One region of the Pantoea sp. X-Soil-OKNW-713 genome, then DNA from elsewhere that is predicted to be linked to it. Evidence: predicted binding sites of a transcription regulator. Region 1 holds the regulator's gene; each other region holds the start of a gene.
What was found. The regulator ArgR, encoded in region 1, controls arginine synthesis, uptake and breakdown. The targets are predictions, from matches to a motif close to ANTGAATAAAAATACANT.
Positions count from the first base shown of each region.

Region 2: argF (ornithine carbamoyltransferase) is a predicted target of ArgR. The motif match lies at 3,626-3,643, and genes of this name have one in related genera.
Region 3: argC (N-acetyl-gamma-glutamyl-phosphate reductase) is a predicted target of ArgR. The motif match lies at 4,553-4,570, and genes of this name have one in related genera.

Region 1 covers NZ_AP035995.1:3,955,511-3,961,465, reverse strand. Annotated here, with positions in the region: gene aaeB (p-hydroxybenzoic acid efflux pump subunit AaeB) at 1-178, shown strand, start outside; gene AC6I8R_RS18415 (barstar family protein) at 366-635, shown strand; gene yhcN (peroxide/acid stress response protein YhcN) at 693-956, opposite strand; gene AC6I8R_RS18405 (YdgH/BhsA/McbA-like domain containing protein) at 1,060-1,332, opposite strand; gene yhcN (peroxide/acid stress response protein YhcN) at 1,422-1,685, opposite strand; gene argR (transcriptional regulator ArgR) at 2,177-2,647, opposite strand; gene mdh (malate dehydrogenase) at 3,077-4,012, shown strand; gene mscM (miniconductance mechanosensitive channel MscM) at 4,048-5,955, opposite strand, start outside.
Region 2 covers NZ_AP035995.1:636,854-642,808, forward strand. Annotated here, with positions in the region: gene AC6I8R_RS02850 (beta-N-acetylhexosaminidase) at 1-380, shown strand, start outside; gene ridA (2-iminobutanoate/2-iminopropanoate deaminase) at 469-855, opposite strand; gene pyrI (aspartate carbamoyltransferase regulatory subunit) at 936-1,400, opposite strand; gene pyrB (aspartate carbamoyltransferase) at 1,414-2,349, opposite strand; gene argF (ornithine carbamoyltransferase) at 2,594-3,601, opposite strand; gene rraB (ribonuclease E inhibitor RraB) at 3,766-4,185, shown strand; gene miaE (tRNA isopentenyl-2-thiomethyl-A-37 hydroxylase MiaE) at 4,243-5,004, shown strand; gene AC6I8R_RS02885 (GNAT family N-acetyltransferase) at 5,044-5,547, opposite strand; gene AC6I8R_RS02890 (valine--tRNA ligase) at 5,616-5,955, opposite strand, start outside.
Region 3 covers NZ_AP035995.1:4,252,170-4,258,124, forward strand. Annotated here, with positions in the region: gene argH (argininosuccinate lyase) at 1-1,334, opposite strand, end outside; gene AC6I8R_RS19890 (argininosuccinate synthase) at 1,408-2,625, opposite strand; gene argB (acetylglutamate kinase) at 2,650-3,426, opposite strand; gene argC (N-acetyl-gamma-glutamyl-phosphate reductase) at 3,445-4,449, opposite strand; gene argE (acetylornithine deacetylase) at 4,617-5,765, shown strand.

The DNA.
Region 1 (5,955 bases):
GGTGATCTCGACGCGTAGCGATGATAAACGACGTGTCTATTTTGAGCAGTTGTTACGCGAGCTGGATGTCTATCAGGAGAAACTCCAGCACTATGCGGCACCGAGCAGCGTAACGGAGCCGGTAAAACGTTTAGCCAACATGCTGAGTAAGTACCAGAACACCTTGATTCAAATCTGAAACCAGCCACCGCGTGATGCGGTGGCTCACTCTCACAAAACCCACCGGTAATGCCATCTATACTTTCCTGACGGGATGCAAACTGTCAGGGGGGAAGGAGGGCATCCACACCCCCGCAGCAACACAAACATATCAACGCAGGCTACCCGGTTTAATGGGCAGTGGTACAGAAAAGAGAGTCGTCATGATGAGAATCGAACGTTTTGATTTCGATGAAATCGTCGATCAGGCGCACTTCTTCCGCCAGTTCAGTGACCGTTTTGCGCTGGCGGATCTGGCGATTACTGATTTGGACGATCTCTGGGAAGTGGTGACAGGCGAGCAAATGCCGTTACCGCTGGAGATTGAGTTTATTCACTTAGGGTCAGGACAGAAGCGTCGCTATGGGGCGTTGATTTTGCTGTTTGATGAAGCAGAAGAGGAGCTGGATGGCCAGCTCCGCTTTAATGTGAAGTAACGCAAAAAGGGCCCCGGCGAGCGGGGCCAAAGGGTTCGTCAAGCAGTTGACGAGGAATTACTTATACAGTTCAGCAGTGATGTGATAGTTGTCGCCGGTGCGGGCTTCAATCACTTTATAGGCGCTGGCACCCTGTTCATCGGCTTTCTGCGACAGCTGAGCACGATAATCCATTGGTGCACCGGCAGTACCACTGATGGTCACTGTCCCCGCAGGCTGCATATTCTGAGCCTGTTCCGCCGTGACCAGTTGTGCCGCAGAGGCACCGAAGGTCAACAGTGAGAGCAGGCTAGCGGTTGCGATGGTTGCTTTGATTTTCATTGTTCGTCTCCTCATTACAATCAACAACCTGCGGTGGTAAGTGGGTAGCGGGTCGTCGATTCATATCCAGGCGCCGTTTGGGCGCCGGATAATCATTTATCGATTATTTGTACAGTTCAGCAGTGACGTGGTAGGTGTCATTCTGATTGTTTTCAATGATGCGATAGTGGCTGGCACCCTGAGCATCGGCTTTGGCGGACAGTTCCTGACGGATGTTGTTCTGGTCGCCATCACGGCCACTCACGCTGATGGTTTGGTTCAGCGGTTGCAGATTCATGGTGTCTGCCTGCTCATTGGTAATCAGGCTTGCTGCGCTGGCACCGAAAGAAAGAACGGAAGCCAGGCTCAGCACTGCGATAGATAATTTAGTTTTCATGATTCACTCTCCTGAATTTGGGTCAGCAACCTGAGCGCAATCGCGTCTCAAATGGGTTGCCTTTCACATTGCGTCTTGTTTCGGCGAACTTATTTATAAAGTTCAGCAGTCGCGTGGTAGGTGTTGTCATTACGCGCTTCGATCACGCGATAAGCTTTAGCACCTTGCTGGTCTGCTTTTTCGCTCAGTTGCTGATGGATATCCATCGGCGAACCAGCCGTGCCGCTGACACTGATGGTGCCGGCCGGTTGCAGATTCATTGCCTGATCAGCATTAATAGAATCTGCGGCGAAAGCGCCAAATGACAGGGCAGATAGAATGCTCATGGTTGCGATAGTAGTTTTAACTTTCATGATTATTTCCTCGTCTTCTGTTTTTTCTCTTTTTGTTTGGTGTGATTTGCATCACGAAAAGAAGTATAGATCTAATCACTCATGAAATTAATATTCTGCTAATAATGTTTGGTTGTTATTCTTTGTCCTTATGACAACTTTTAATAACTGAGTGTTATAAAAACCGCCTGGTTTCTGCACAACACCTGTTAATTACATGTAAAAACAATGACCTATGTCATTTTATCTTTCTGTGCGAAATATTACGGTTGATCCAGCTGGCTGATACGCTGCGAGTGGGGTATATGGCTGATGTTGATATGTAAAGCAGTGTAAAATAGCGCGAAAGGTTAAGCGGGATAAAAGGTCCTACCAATTGTCACAGGGCGTGAGAACGGACGAGAATATACTTAATGTATTGTTTCTTGAGGATTTTGCTTCAAGCGTGACGGCGGGTAAAGGGAATGGCCGAGTTGTTACCGGCAGGTAATCTGCCGGTAGCGGGCAGGGTTTTATAGCTCTTGTTCGAATAACATCAGCACAGCGTCATGGAGCTGTTTCACGGTAAAAGCACGCGCGGGGGTAATAAAGATGGTGTCATCACCGGCGATAGTGCCGAGAATGCCTTCGGCTTTACCCAGCGAATCCAGCAAACGGGCGATGAGCTGCGCTGCGCCGGGGCTGGTGTGAATCACCACCAGAGCATCGTTGTAGTCGATATCCAGCACTAAATTTTTCAGCGGGCTGGTCGTGGTCGGTACACCCAGTTCGGCTGGCAGGCAGTAAACCATCTCCATTTTTGCGTTGCGCGTGCGCACCGCGCCAAACTTAGTAAGCATACGAGAAACTTTTGACTGATTGATGTTCTCGAAGCCGTCTTCCTGTAACGCCTGCACAATTTCACCCTGAGAGCTGAATTTCTCTTCTTTCAAGAGGGCTTTGAACGCCTTAACCAGGTCGTCTTGTTTAGATGGGTTTCGCATAGGTTACCAATAAAAAGAGGGATGCGTTGGGCAACAAGCCCATGCAGATAAATGATTATGCATTTAAATGAATTTTTATGCAATAAACAGGTGAGAGGTTCGCCGGGATAAGCTGCGAGGGCGGCGATCATAACAGAGATTTACCGCTACGCCAAAATCGCGGCGTGGCGCGCAAAAGCGAAGGTTGCAATGTTGTTATATTATTGAAGTGGTAACAACAAAATGACTGATCATTGCCGACCCCTGTCTTCTGGCTGCGACCTATGATCATTCAGGCGACTTCTGAAGTGTGGATGTCTCGGGAGCCGTATTGCGGCGTCAGTGTTAATAGCGCGACGGGTATTGTCGCTATCGCCTGAGAAGTTGATTAAACTCGTAACCCGATGGAAACCCGGCAGATCTCTGCCCCACCTTAATAAGGAGTCCAGGATGAAAGTTGCCGTTCTCGGTGCCGCTGGTGGTATTGGCCAGGCGCTAGCACTGTTGCTTAAGACCCAATTACCCGCAGGTTCAGCCCTTTCGCTTTATGACATCGCCCCGGTTACGCCGGGTGTGGCTGTGGATCTCAGCCATATTCCTACCGCAGTGAAAGTTGAGGGTTTTAGTGGTGAAGATGCCACGCCCGCACTGAAGGGAGCCGATGTGGTGCTGATTTCCGCCGGAGTGGCACGTAAACCCGGCATGGACCGCGCCGACCTCTTTAACGTTAACGCAGGCATTGTTCGTAACCTGATTGAGCAGGTGGCGAGCACTGCACCCAAGGCCTTAATTGGCGTGATCACTAACCCGGTTAACACCACGGTGGCGATTGCGGCAGAGGTGCTAAAGAAAGCGGGTGTGTATGACAAAAACCGGCTGTTTGGCGTAACTACCCTGGATATTATCCGCGGCAACACCTTTGTTGCGGCGTTAAAAGGCAAACAACCCGGCGAGATCGACGTACCCGTGGTCGGGGGGCATTCTGGCGTCACCATTCTGCCGCTGCTGTCGCAGGTCAAAGGCGTTAGCTTTAGTGAGCAGGAAGTGTTGGATCTCACCAAACGTATCCAAAACGCCGGTACGGAAGTGGTGGAAGCCAAAGCCGGTGGCGGCTCAGCGACCCTGTCAATGGGTCAGGCTGCGGCACGTTTCGGCCTGTCGCTGGTACGCGCCATGCAAGGGGAAGCGAACGTGGTCGAATGTGCTTATGTGGAAGGGGATGGCGAATACGCGCGTTTCTTCTCGCAGCCACTGTTGTTGGGCAAAACCGGTATCGTGGAGCGCCGTCCACTCGGACCGCTCAGCGCCTTTGAGCAACAGGCGTTAACCGGCATGCTGGATACGCTGAAGAAAGATATCGCTCAGGGCGAAGAGTTTGTGAAATAAACTGACCAGGTGCGCATCCACTGCGCACCTCATTTTTACAATCCACCCGACTTATAATTACGTGCCGCTGGTGTGCCATTGCTGGCCGGGCTTTTCTTGCCCAGGGTTTCCATACGAACCTGGAAAGGCGGGAAGGGCATTTCGATACCGTGCTCGGCAAAACCATGCAAAATCAGCTGATGCAGTTCATGGCGTAGCGGCATGCGGTGGCCCATTTCGGCGGCGTAGACTCGCAGTTCAAACAACTGGATACCTTGTTGCAGATCGACAAGGAACACGTCCGGGGGCGGCGTATCCAGTACATAGGTACAGCGTTCGGCCGCTTGTTTCAGGATCAAGGTCACTTCATCGCTATTCACCCCAGCCGGTGCCGGAATAGTCAGCACCACACGCGTCACCGAATCGGAAAGCGACCAGTTAACGAACTGCTCGGTAATAAACGCCTTATTCGGCACGATAATCTCTTTGCGATCCCAGTCGGTGATGGTGGTCGCACGGGTATTGATGCGGGTGATACTCCCGGTGAGATCGCGGATGGTGACGGTATCGCCGATACGAATCGGCTTCTCGAACAGGATAATCAGGCCAGAAATGAAGTTGGCGAAAATCTCCTGTAAACCGAAGCCCAGACCAACACCCAGCGCGGCGACCAGCCATTGCAGCTTCGCCCATTCAATGCCAATCATCGAGAAGCCAATCAGTCCGCCAATCAGCATCAGGATATATTTGGTCACCGTGGTGATGGCGTAGCCGGTACCTGGCGTCAGGCTCAGGTGCTGCAACAGCGCCAGCTCCAGCAGCGCAGGCATATTGCGCACCAACTGGGTGGTAATAATCAGCACCAGAATGGCGATCAGTATCGAACCGAGGGTAATTGGCTGGATGCTTTCCACCCCCTGCACCGTGGTGCTGACATCCCACAGGCGGATATTTTCGAGGAAACCGAACGCCGAGTGAATCTCCGACCACAACACAATCACCGACACCAGGGCAATCAGGGTCAGAATCGAACGAACCAGGCGCAGCGACTGGGCGCTGATAGCATCCAGATCGATGATGGGTTCATCCGCTTCCACTCCCACGCCCTCAATGCTGGTGGCAGGCTGCTCTTTATCCTCTTCACTGCGCGCACGGTTGGCCAGCATCTCTGCACGACGCTGGCGGGCGCGGTCAAAGGCGATACGGCGGCGTTGGATTAACATCCAGCGGCGAACAATATGGTAAATCACCAGCAGGAAGAACCAGATGCCGACGGAAGTTTCCAGGCGTGCCAGCAGTGCCTGCGCAGTCGCCAGATAGCCAATGCAGGAGGCGAGGGCCGCAACCAGTGGAATGGCGATCATCAGGTTCCACAAAATGCGGTTGATAAAGTTATCGCCGTTGCCTTCTTTATCCAGGTACAGCGGGATGCCGGCGCGCTTCAGGCTGACGGTCACGATGCTTAATGCACCGCAAATCAGGATGAAGCACAGCCTGCCGAGCGTCGAGGAGAACTCACGATCTTCCAGGTTGGCAAAAGCGATCAACAGCATGATTAACGGCACAATCAGGCCAACGGTAAGCGAGTAATAACGCATTGCGCGTGCCACGCGCGCCTGAGGCCAGCGGAAATGCACGACAAACAGGCCATTGGGGCGGGCAAAAGAGGCGCTGATCATAAACGCCCACAGCAGAGGCAGCGTGGCGGTGATGCCATCGCCAATTGCTACCGCTATCGGGTAGGGCCAGGCTTCCTGCAAACCATAGCCGAGAGCCGCCCATAACACCGGAATCGGCACGGCGACCAGAATCGACCAGAACACCGTGCGCATTGTCAGGCCAAAGTGATCCTGTGTCACCTTGCCCACTTTGCTGGCGGCTCGTGCCAGAAAAGCATGATAGTGGCGGCGTGAACTGATGCTGAACCCAACCAGCAGCACGGCTCCCAGAATCGGTAGCACCGT
Region 2 (5,955 bases), 3.3 Mb from region 1:
CCGATATTCTGCCCGCCGAGAGCGAAGCGGTGCGTTTGCTGGACAAGCAGGTGGATGCCTTGATCGCTAATCGGGGCAACCGGCAGGCCGCTAATGTGATTCGCCAGCAATTGCAACGCTGGCTAAGTAACAGCGACCGGGTGCTGCCGCTGACGCTGCATAACTATCAACTGCATGCGCTGCAACCGCAGGTACAGCAGGTGGCAATTCTCTGCCGCATGGGGCTGGATTTGGTCGCGACGCTGGAGCGTAATCAGGCGTATGGCGCGGGAGAAGTAGCGCAGATGCAAGAGAAACTGGATGACGCTGCCCTGGTGCAGGATGAGACGGTACTGGCGTTAGTACGCCCGCTGGAGAAACTGCTGCGTTCTGTCAAATAACCCAGGATGTAGCGGCGCGATTTATCGCGCGATTTCGTGCGCTATGCGGGAAAAATCCGCGCGATAAATCGCGCCGCTACGGGGGGCATCAACGACGAATCGCGATGGCTTCGATTTCGATTTTCACATCTTTCGGCAGACGCGCCACTTCCACGCAGGAGCGAGCCGGGAAGCTGGCGTTATGCTCGGTGAAAAACGCTTCATAGGTTGCGTTCACGGTGGCGAAGTCATTCAGGTCTTTGACAAACACCGTGGTTTTCACAATGTCGCCCACTTTCAGACCGGCAGCTTCAACAATCGCCTTCACGTTTTCCAGCGACTGACGCGCCTGAGCAGACACATCGTCAGCCACTGCGCCGGTTTGCGGATCAACCGGGATCTGGCCGGAGGTAATGATCATGCTACCGAGATCCACGCCCTGTACGTACGGACCAATCGCTGCCGGTGCTTTTTCGGTACTGATTTCGCGAGACATTGTTTCTCCTTAAGAAAATGCGCCGCCAGTGCTCCCGACGGCATGAAAAGATCGCCCCATTATAGGGGCGATGCCGACGATTACCAGTGACCGAGCACTACATGGTGCGCGAACTCTTTCTCGCAATATTTGCACTTCAGCTGCACTTCATCGTCGCGTTTTTTCACGGCAAAACTGGAGAACACTGGCTCGCTGCGGCTGATACAGTTGCCGTTCGGGCAGGTCAGCACCCGTTCGATGCGATCCGGCAGTGTCGGGGCGATCTTCGCCACCACTTCATATTCGTCGATACGGTTGACCGTGGCATGAGGGGCATACACCGCCAGTTGGTTGATCTGATCATCGGTGAGAAAGGTGTTCTCGATCTTGATCAGATCTTTACGCCCCATTTCGCCAGAAGGCAGATTCAGACCAATGGTGATGCGCTGATCGGTTTCGGTCAGGCGAAACAGCGACAGTAATTTAAAGCCAACCTGCGCCGGGATATGGTCAATCACCGTGCCGCGTTTGATGGCTTCAACCTGCAATTTGTTATCGTGTGTCATGCTGTTTTCCTCCTTACAGGGCCAGATCGCGATTCAGTACCAGAGCCAGCAACGCCTGGCGGGCAAAGATGCCATTCCCGGCCTGCTGGAAATACCAGGCGTGCGGTGTGCTGTCGACATCCGTGGTGATCTCATCGATTCGTGGCAGCGGGTGCAGCACCTTCATATTGTCGCGTGCGCCCACCAGGTCGCTGGCGCGCAGAATAAATTGCGCTTTGACGTTGGCGTATTCTGACGGGTCGAGACGCTCTTTCTGCACGCGCGTCATGTACAGGATATCCAGTTCCGGCATCACCTCTTCAATGCTGTCATGGCGCGACCAGCGAATGTTTTGCTCATCCAGCATATCGGTGATGTAAGACGGCATCGCCAGTGCATCAGGGGCGATAAAGAAGAACCGGTTGCCATCGAACTTCGCCAGCGCCTGAGTCAGGGAGTGCACGGTACGGCCATATTTCAGGTCACCCACCATTGCCACATTCAGGTTATCCAGACGGCTCTGGGTTTCACGAATGGTGAACAAATCGAGCAGGGTTTGCGTCGGATGCTGGTTAGCCCCGTCTCCGGCGTTGAGAATCGGCACGCCGCCGGAAAACTCGGTAGCGAGACGGGCCGCGCCTTCCTGCGGATGGCGCATCACAATGGCATCGACATAGGTACCAATCACCGAAATGGTATCGGCGAGGGTTTCCCCTTTCTTACCGAGCGAGGTGTTGCTGCCGTCGGCAAAACCGACGACCGAGGCACCAAGGCGATGCATGGCGGTTTCAAACGACAGACGAGTGCGCGTTGAGGCTTCAAAGAAGCAACTGGCGATGACGTTGTGTTTCAGCAACTCCGGCTGCGGGTGTGCCTTGAGCTGCGCGGCGGTATGCAGTACCAGCTCCAGCTCAGCGCGGCTGAGATCGTTAATTGAAATAATGTGCTTACGATATAGCGGGTTGGCCATAGCTCTCTCCTCTGCGCTGCCGGATGACGGACAAAAAAAAGCCCCTGCTTAAGGGGCTTGATTTGCGATCGATTGATGACGGAAAGAAACAGGTGCGCCGCCAGCTTTCTGGCGTAATTGAGCGTCAAATTGTGCGCTGCGCTGTTGCATGCTTCCTCCCGGCAAATTGTGGCGCATTATACGCATTCACTGCTTTGCATCAAGCAAAAATCGCACGCGAGGTAATCGTTTGCTCCCGCCTGAGTCAGGGCTGGCCGAGCGTTGCCACCATCACGGCTTTAATGGTGTGCATGCGGTTTTCTGCCTGGTCAAACACAATGCTGTGTGCCGATTCAAACACCTCGTTGCTGACTTCCATACCGTCGTTCAGGCCATACTGCTCAGCCATCTGACGTCCCAGCGTGGTTTGGTCATCATGGAACGCTGGCAGGCAGTGCAGGAACTTCACCTGCGGATTGCCGGTCAACGCCAGCATCGCGCTGTTTACCTGATACGGGCGCAACAGCGCGATACGATCAGACCACACGGATTTGTCTTCCCCCATCGAGACCCACACGTCAGTGTAGATGAAATCGGCACCCTGCACGCCGGTGGCGATATCTTCGGTCAGCGTGATTTTGCCACCGGTTTTTTGCGCTGCGATGCGGCATTGTTCCACCAGTTGTTCTTCCGGCCAGCAGCCTTTCGGTGCCACCAGACGCAGGTCCAGCCCGACCATCGCAGCTGCTTCCAGCATGCTGTTGCCCATGTTATTGCGCGCATCGCCAACGTACACCAGCGTCATCTGGTTCAGCGATTTTTGTGGCAGATGTTCCTGCATCGTCAGCAGATCCGCCAGCAACTGAGTTGGATGGAATTCGGTGGTCAGACCGTTCCAGACCGGCACCCCGGCATGTTCCGCCAGGGTTTCCACCAACGCCTGACCATAACCACGATATTGAATACCGTCATACATACGTCCGAGCACGCGCGCAGTGTCTTTCATCGACTCTTTATGGCCGATCTGGCTGCCGCTTGGGCCGAGGTAAGTCACGTTAGCACCCTGATCGTAAGCGGCAACTTCGAAAGAGCAACGGGTACGAGTCGAGTCTTTTTCGAAGATGAGCGCGATGTTTTTGCCTTTCAGGTACTGCGTTTCGCTGGCGTTTTTCTTTGCGTGTTTTAATTCACCGGCCAGTCTTAACAGGTAATCAATTTCTGCTGGGGTGAAGTCCAGCAATCTCAGGAAATGACGTTGGTTCAGCTGACTCATACAGCGCTCCGTGTGGGGATCATAAATGAATTAAAATTCAATCTAACCGTATGAATATGCATTTTCAACCCCGGCGTTAAGAAACTTTCTGTTTTGAGTAGTGGCGCGCGAGGCAGTGTGGGAAAATAATTGCATTCATTGCCGAACATTTTGAGGATATCCCCATGGCATACGAAGCATTGCTGGAAGAACAACGCGAAGAGACGCGGTTGATCATTGATGAATTACTGGAAGATGGCAGCGATCCTGATGCCCTCTACACCATCGAGCACCATCTTTCCTGCAACAATTTTGACTCGCTGGAAAAAGCGGCGGTAGATGCCTTCAAGCTGGGTTATGAGGTGACTGAACCGGAAGAGCTGGAGCTGGAAGATGGCAGCACGGTGATGTGTGTCGACATCCTGAGCGAAGCCGCGCTGAAACCCGAGCTGATTGATGCGCAGGTTGAGCAACTGGTGAATCTGGCGGGCAAATACAACGTAGATTACGACGGTTGGGGCACCTACTTCGAAGACCCGGACGCGGAAGACGAAGATGATGACGGCGACTTCATTGATGATGAAGACGACGGTGTACGTCACTAAAAATGAACGGGCAGCCGCGTTGCTGCCCGTATTTTTTCCCCGCAGATAAAGACATTCATGAAAAACGCCCCGCTATTAGAACCTATCCATCAGTTTCTGCATTGCCGCACACCACAGGCGTGGATTGATGAAGCACGCAAGCCGGAAAACCTGACGTTGCTACTCACCGATCATATGGTTTGTGAGTTAAAAGCCGCGCAAACCGCCGTCTGGTTGATTCGTAAATATGTGGCTGACAAGCCGAGTGGTGACGCTATTCTGGCGTGGCTGAAGCCCTACGAAGATTTTATTTTTGGCGAAGATCACGACAGCAACTTTATCAACGCCCACAAAAATCTGACCAAAAGCATCATTGTGCGTAATGAGTTGCCGTGGGCGGATGATCTGGTGGAAAAGATGGTGCTGCTGATTAAAGAAGAGCTGCACCATTTTTATCAGGTCTGGGAAATTATGCAGGCGCGCGGTCTGCCGTATCGCAAGATTACCGCCAGTCGTTACGCCAAAGGGTTGCTGCGTGAGGTCACGACTCATGAGCCGGATACCCTGGTAGATAAGCTGATTTGCGGTGCTTATATCGAGGCGCGTTCTTGTGAACGTTTCGCCAGCCTGGCACCGTATCTGGATGAGCAACTGGAGAAGTTTTATATCTCGCTGCTGCGTTCCGAAGCGCGTCATTACCAGGATTACCTGACGCTGGCGGCGCAGATTTCGCCGAAAGATATTGCGCCACGCGTGCGCGCGATTGGTGAGACGGAAGGGCGCTTAATCAGCGAACCGGATACCGAGCTGCGTTTTCACAGCGGTGTGCCAACCTTATAAAATCCGCGCGATAAATCGCGCCGCTACGGGACGGAATAATTACAGGGTACGCAGCATACGCACTTCACAATCCACATGCCCGGTGCAGCCCATCGCGGTATCAATCAGGGTAAAACCCAGCGATTCATACAACTTAATGGCGCGCGTCAGGCTGGCGGTGGTTTCCAGATAGCAACGACGGAAACCTTGCTGGCGTGCATAATCCATCGCGCGTAGTGCCAGATCGCGGGCCAGGCCAAAACCGCGCGCTTCCGGCAGAAAGTACATCTTCTGTAATTCACAAATATCCGGCGCGCTACACGCCAGGGGTGCCACACCGCCGCCACCCAGCACTTTGCCCTGATGCTCGACAATCCAGTAAGCGCTGTTCGCCTCGCTGTACAATTCAAACAGCCGGTCCAGATTGGGATCAGACACGGTATAGCCTTTGTCAGCAGTCAGGCCGAACTCGGCAGAGACGTCGCGAATGACCCGAGCAATCAGCGGATTATCGGCTGCGGTAATGGGACGTACCTGAAGATCCAGCGGGGTGACAGTGGTCATTAGCATCTCATCCGATAGAAAAAAGCCGGGCAGTGCCCGGCTTCGGTTAAGCAGTTGGCCTGAAGCGATTACAATGCCGCAATCACGCCCTGCTGTTCAATCAGTTTTGCTTTTGATTGTTCCAGCTCAGCTGCACGTTCGCGCTCTTTCGCCACCACCGCTTCCGGTGCACGGGCAACAAAGCCTTCGTTCGCCAGCTTGGTCTGGATCTTCTCGATCTCAACATCCAGCTTGGTCAGCTCTTTCGCCAGACGATCCAGCTCCGCTTCTTTGTTAACCAGATCCGCCATCGGAATCAGCAGTTCAGCGCCTTCAACGATCTTGGTCACCGATACCGGGCCTTTCTCGCCCGCAGGCAGGATGGTCAGGCTTTCCAGGCGTGCCAGACGCGACAGGAAGTTACGGTTC
Region 3 (5,955 bases), 300 kb from region 1:
ACCTGCTGCGGTGCCACGCCGCCACGGGCGTTACGCTTATCCAGGCAGGATTGCAGTGACAGGATCGGATAGACATCCTCTTCAATCGTCGCGCTGAATTGCTTCAGTTGCGCCAGGCTTAACGCTTCCAGCGCCACGCCCTGCTTAATCGCTTCCACCACCGCTTCGCCGACAATATGGTGCGCTTCGCGGAACGGTACGCCTTTGGCGACCAGATAATCCGCCAGTTCGGTAGAGTTGGCATAGCCCTGCTCCGCCGCTTCCTGGCAACGTGGACGTTTCACCTGAATACCGTCCAGCACCAGCACTGACATATGCAGACAGTCCAGCCAGGTGTCGAGCGCGTCAAACAGCCCTTCTTTGTCTTCCTGCATATCTTTGTTGTACGCCAGCGGCAAGCCTTTCAGCGTCATCATCATACCGGTCAGCGCGCCTTGTACGCGGCCACATTTGCCACGGATCAGTTCCAGCGCATCGGGGTTTTTCTTCTGTGGCATCAGAGAAGAACCGGAAGTGACTTTATCCGACAACTCGACAAACCCAGCTTCGCCGGTGTTGAAGAAGATCATGTCTTCAGCAAAGCGCGACAGATGCACCATACCGATAGAGGCATCAGACAGTAGTTCCAGCACATGATCACGGTCAGATACCGTGTCGAGGCTGTTGCGCGTAGCGGAGGCGAAACCTAACCAGCCCGCCAGTTGCTGACGATCGATCTCGTATGCAGTCCCGGCCAGTGCGCCGCAGCCAAGCGGGCTGACGTCAAGGCGCTTCAGCGTATCCTGCAAACGGCTTTCATCACGCGCCAGCATTTCGACATAGGCGAGGCACCAGTGCGCAAAAGTCACCGGCTGGGCGCGTTGCAGATGGGTATAACCCGGCATCACTGCATCCTGATTGGCTTCGGCGGTGGCAACCAGCGCTTTTTGCAGCTCGCGAGTGGCATCCAACAGCACTGCAACCTGCTCTTTGCACCACAGTTTCAGATCGGTGGCGACCTGGTCGTTACGGCTACGACCGGTATGCAGTTTTTTACCCAGTGCGCCGACTTTGTCGATCAGCTTGCCTTCGACCCAGCTATGAATGTCTTCGGCATCGCTTTGCAGAATCTGCTCAGGATTGGCACGCACTTCGGCCAGCAACGCGTTCAGCGCCGCCTCCAACTGCTGCTGCTCGTCGCTGCTCAGAACATTAACCGTCACCAGCGCTTTTGACCAGGCGACGGAACCGATGATGTCCTGCTCCGCCAGGCGATAATCAAAACGCAGCGAATCATTGAATTGTTTGAAGCGTTGGTCTGCTGCCTGGGTAAAGCGTCCACCCCAAAGTGCCATCTGAATACTCCTGAATACGGTTAAACAAAGGGCGGCCCGTAGCCGCCCTTGAAACTATGTCGTTGGTGCGGAATTACTTCTTCTGCTCGTTCAGTGCACGGATGCGTGCAGACAGTGAGAACAGACGGATAAAGCCACCCGCGTGACGGTGATCGTACACTTCGTCTTCTCCGAAGGTCGCAAACTCTTCTGAATACAGGCTGTTGATCGATTTTTTCTGAATCGCTGTCGCCTGACCTTTGTAAAGTTGCAGAACCACTTCACCGTTCACCAGTTCAGCCAGGGACTCAGCCGCCGCCTGGATGGACTGACGCAGCGGTGCAAACCAACGGCCATCGTACACCACGTATGACATCTCCTGGCCCAGCTGCTCACGCCATTTGAAGCTGTCGCGATCCAGCACCAGCTGCTCAACGGCACGCAGCGCGTTAACCATAATGGTGCCGCCCGGGGTTTCATAGCAACCACGAGATTTGATGCCGACCAGACGGTTTTCCACGATATCGATACGACCTACGCCGTGTTTCGCACCCAGCGCGTTCAGTTTTTCCAGACAGGCGAACGGACTCAGCTTCTCGCCGTTAACGCCAACCACGCGACCTTTTTCCACGGTCACGGTGACGTTTTCCGGCTGATCCGGTGCTTCCAGCGGGTCAACGGTCCACACCCAGCAATCTTTGTTCGGTGCGTTCCACGGGCTTTCCAGCACGCCACCTTCGGTGGAGATGTGCCAGGCGTTTTCATCACGGCTGTAGATTTTTTCCAGCGACGCGGTGGTCGGGATGTTGCGCTCTTTCAGGTAGTCGAGCAGCGCTTCACGCGAACGCAGGTTCCATTCACGCCACGGTGCTACCACTTTCAGCTGTGGCGCCAGTGCAGTGTAGGTGGTTTCGAAACGTACCTGGTCGTTACCTTTACCGGTGGCGCCGTGGCACAGGGCATCGGCACCCACTTTCAGCGCCAGCTCAACCTGCGCTTTGGCGATAATCGGACGCGCCATTGAGGTACCCAGCAGGTAGGTGCCTTCGTACAGCGCACCGGTTTGCAGCACCGGGTAAACGTACTCGCTGATGAACTCTTCGCGCAGGTCAACCACATGACATTCAGAGGCACCGGATTGCAGCGCTTTCTTCTCAACGCCTTCCAGATCTGCCGGGTCCTGACCGATATTCGCCACGAACGCGACCACTTCACAGCCGCCGTAGTTCTCTTTCAGCCATGGAATGATGGCAGACGTATCAAGGCCACCGGAGTAAGCCAGAACAATTTTTTTGATGCCTTGCGTTTGCATTTCGTAATCCTTGAATCAGTATCGTTAAGCGAGAATCCGGGTGCCAATCGACACGCCGTTGAAAAGAGTTGGCAGCTGTTCAGCATGACGCCAGCTGGCAATATCCACCGGGCGGCCCAGAGTACGTGCCGCGTCCAGCGCTGCGTTAACTTTAACAATCATGCCATCGGTAATAATGCCCTGGGCGATCAGCTGTTCCGCTTTCGCGGCCGTCATCTCTGCGATGCGTTGACCTTTGCCATCGAGAATGCCGCTGACGTCAGACAACAGTACCAGATCGGCACCAATGGTGGCCGCCAGCGCAGTCGCCGCCTGGTCAGCGTTGACGTTCATCAGATCGCCACCATCAGTGATCCCGATGGAACTGATCACCGGCATATAACCCGCGCCCAGCAAGGTGTTGATTAATGCCGGGTTGCCCGGTGTGGCGTTACCGACGTGGCCCAGTTCTTCATCAAACTGCGCCACATTTACCAGACCCGCATCACCCAGGCACAGGCCCACCGCGTTGATGCCATACTTCTTCGCCCAGGCGAGCAACGTTTTGTTCGCCGTACCCGCCAGGGCACCGGTAATAATGTCAATCTGATCGGCTGGCGTCACGCGCAAACCGTTCTTCTTTTTCACCGGCAGCGCGAGCTTCTTCATCAGCTCATCCACCAGGCAGCCGCCACCGTGCACAATGATCAGCGGACGTTGATACTCGGTACGATACGCCAACAGCGCATCGAACAGGCGAGCCAGCGCTTCTTCGCTATCCAGCAGGACGCCACCCAGTTTAATAATCAGAGGATTGGTCATGGTTTACTTACTCGCCCGTTAAATCAGAGACAGTGTTTCGGGGAAGCCGAAACGAATATTCAGACACTGCACCGCCTGCGAAGAAGCACCTTTCAGCAGGTTATCTTCTGCGGCAACCACAATCAGGTGCTCACCCTGCACGGCAAAACCGATATCACAGAATGGCAGGCCAACCACACCTTTCAACGCCGGCACACCTTTCTTATACAGACGCACCAGCGGTTTGTCGTGGTAGGCGTTATGGAAAGCTTCTGCCACGTCCTGTTCGCTGACGCCCGGTTTCAGGCGGCAGGTGACGGTAGCAAGAATGCCACGCGGGAAGTTGCCCAGATGCGGCGTAAAGATCACCGGCGTACCGAGATGGGCAACAATTTCCGGATGGTGGCGATGATTGAAGATGCCATAAGGTTGCAGGCTGACTTCACAAAAACTGGTAGTGACGCTGGCTTTACGCCCGGCACCGCTGACGCCGCTGGTCGCGTTAATCACCGGCCACTGGTCTTGATTCAGCAGGCCCGCTTCCACCAGCGGTTTCAACGCCAGTTGAGAGGCGGTCGGGTAGCATCCCGGTACCGCCACCAGCTGGGCTTCTTTGATTTTTTCGTGCTGCCATTCCGCCAGGCCGTAAACCGCTTTGTCCAGCCAGTCGCCGTGTTGATGGGTGAAACCGTAATATTGATTGTAGAAAGCACCGTCGTTAACACGGAACGCACCGGAGAGATCAAATACCACGCAACCGGCTTTCAGGAATTCCGGCGCCAGATCGTGACTGACTTCATGTGCGGTGGCGAGGAACACCACATCGACTTTATCCGCCCACTCAGCGGCATCGCTCAGCGGCTGCAATGGCAGGTCGACAATACCTTTCAACTGCGGATGCAGGTCTGAAAGTAACTTTCCGGCATCCGGGCTTTGCGCTGAAACCGCTAAAGCGGTTATGTTCATATGCGGATGGCGATTCAGGTAGGTGGCAAGCTCTACGCCAGCGTAACCACTGGCACCAACGATCAGCGTATTCAACATCAGGCTGTATACCTTATTACAGTCACACGTTCCGGGTCGCGGCCTTGCCCCGTTGCCCACGATGCCGTTTGCAAAGATTTACTGTTCACATGCAGACGACGTTAATGTATTTTTATTCACTATTAATGCATGAATATTGATACATCCTAACCCAAGGACCGTCAACAGTGAAGACAAAATTACCACCTTTTATCGAACTCTACCGCCAGCTGATTGCCACACCATCGATCAGCGCCACCGACGCCGCGCTCGATCAGAGCAATGAAACTTTAATCAATTTGCTGGCGGGCTGGTTTCGCGATCTTGGCTTCGATACTGAAGTGCAACCTGTACCGGGTACACGGCATAAATTTAACCTGCTGGCGCGCATGGGTTCCGGCGCAGGTGGCTTATTATTAGCAGGCCATACCGACACGGTTCCGTTCGATGATGGCCGCTGGACGCGCGACCCCTTTACCCTGACTGAGCATGACAACAAGCTTTACGGTTTAGGCACGGCAGATATGAAAGGCTTCTTCGCCTTTATTCTGGATGCGCTGCGTGACGTTGACGTGACCAAACTGAGCAAACCGCTCTACATTCTTGCCACCGCCGACGAAGAGACGACGATGGCAGGCGCGAAGTACTTCGCTGAATCCACCCAGCTGCGCCCGGACTGCGCCATCATCGGCGAACCGACTTCGCTGAAACCGGTACGCGCGCACAAAGGCCATCTCTCCAATGTGATTCGTATTCAGGGACAATCGGGCCACTCCAGCGATCCCTCACGCGGCGTGAACGCCATTGAGCTGATGCATGAATCCATCACCCAATTGATGCAGCTGCGTAATACGCTGAAAAGCCGTTACAACCATGACGGTTTTGCCATTCCGTACCCGACCATGAACTTTGGTCATATTCACGGCGGCGACGCGGCTAACCGTATTTGCGCCTGCTGTGAACTACATATGGATATTCGACCGTTACCGGGGTTAACCCTGAGTGATCTGGATGGTCTGCTGAATGAAGCGCTGGCTCCGGTGAGTGAGCGTTGGCCGGGTCGTTTGACCGTCGGTGAACTGCATCCGCCGATTCCGGGTTACGAGTGCCCGGTCGACCATGAACTGGTGAAAGTGGTGGAAAAACTGCTGGGTACGCCGACCGAAGTGGTGAACTACTGCACCGAAGCACCGTTTATTCAGCAACTTTGCCCAACGCTGGTGTTAGGCCCCGGTTCTATCAATCAGGCCCATCAGCCTGATGAATTTATTGATACCGCATTTATTAAGCCAACCCATGCGCTCATCACGCAGGTTGTCCATCATTTTTGTCACTGATGGACAATCGATGGGGCATTTCACTGTTTAATCAGCAAAATGCCCCGTCAATGTTCGGGATTTGATAATAAGAATAACTTATCTCGCTTCGCTCTGGTTAAATTCTTTGAATTTCCAGCATTTAGCAGCGAAATTTCGTCAGTTTAAGGCAATTGACGAACAGAGCGATACGTGGCTAGATAAAAGACGA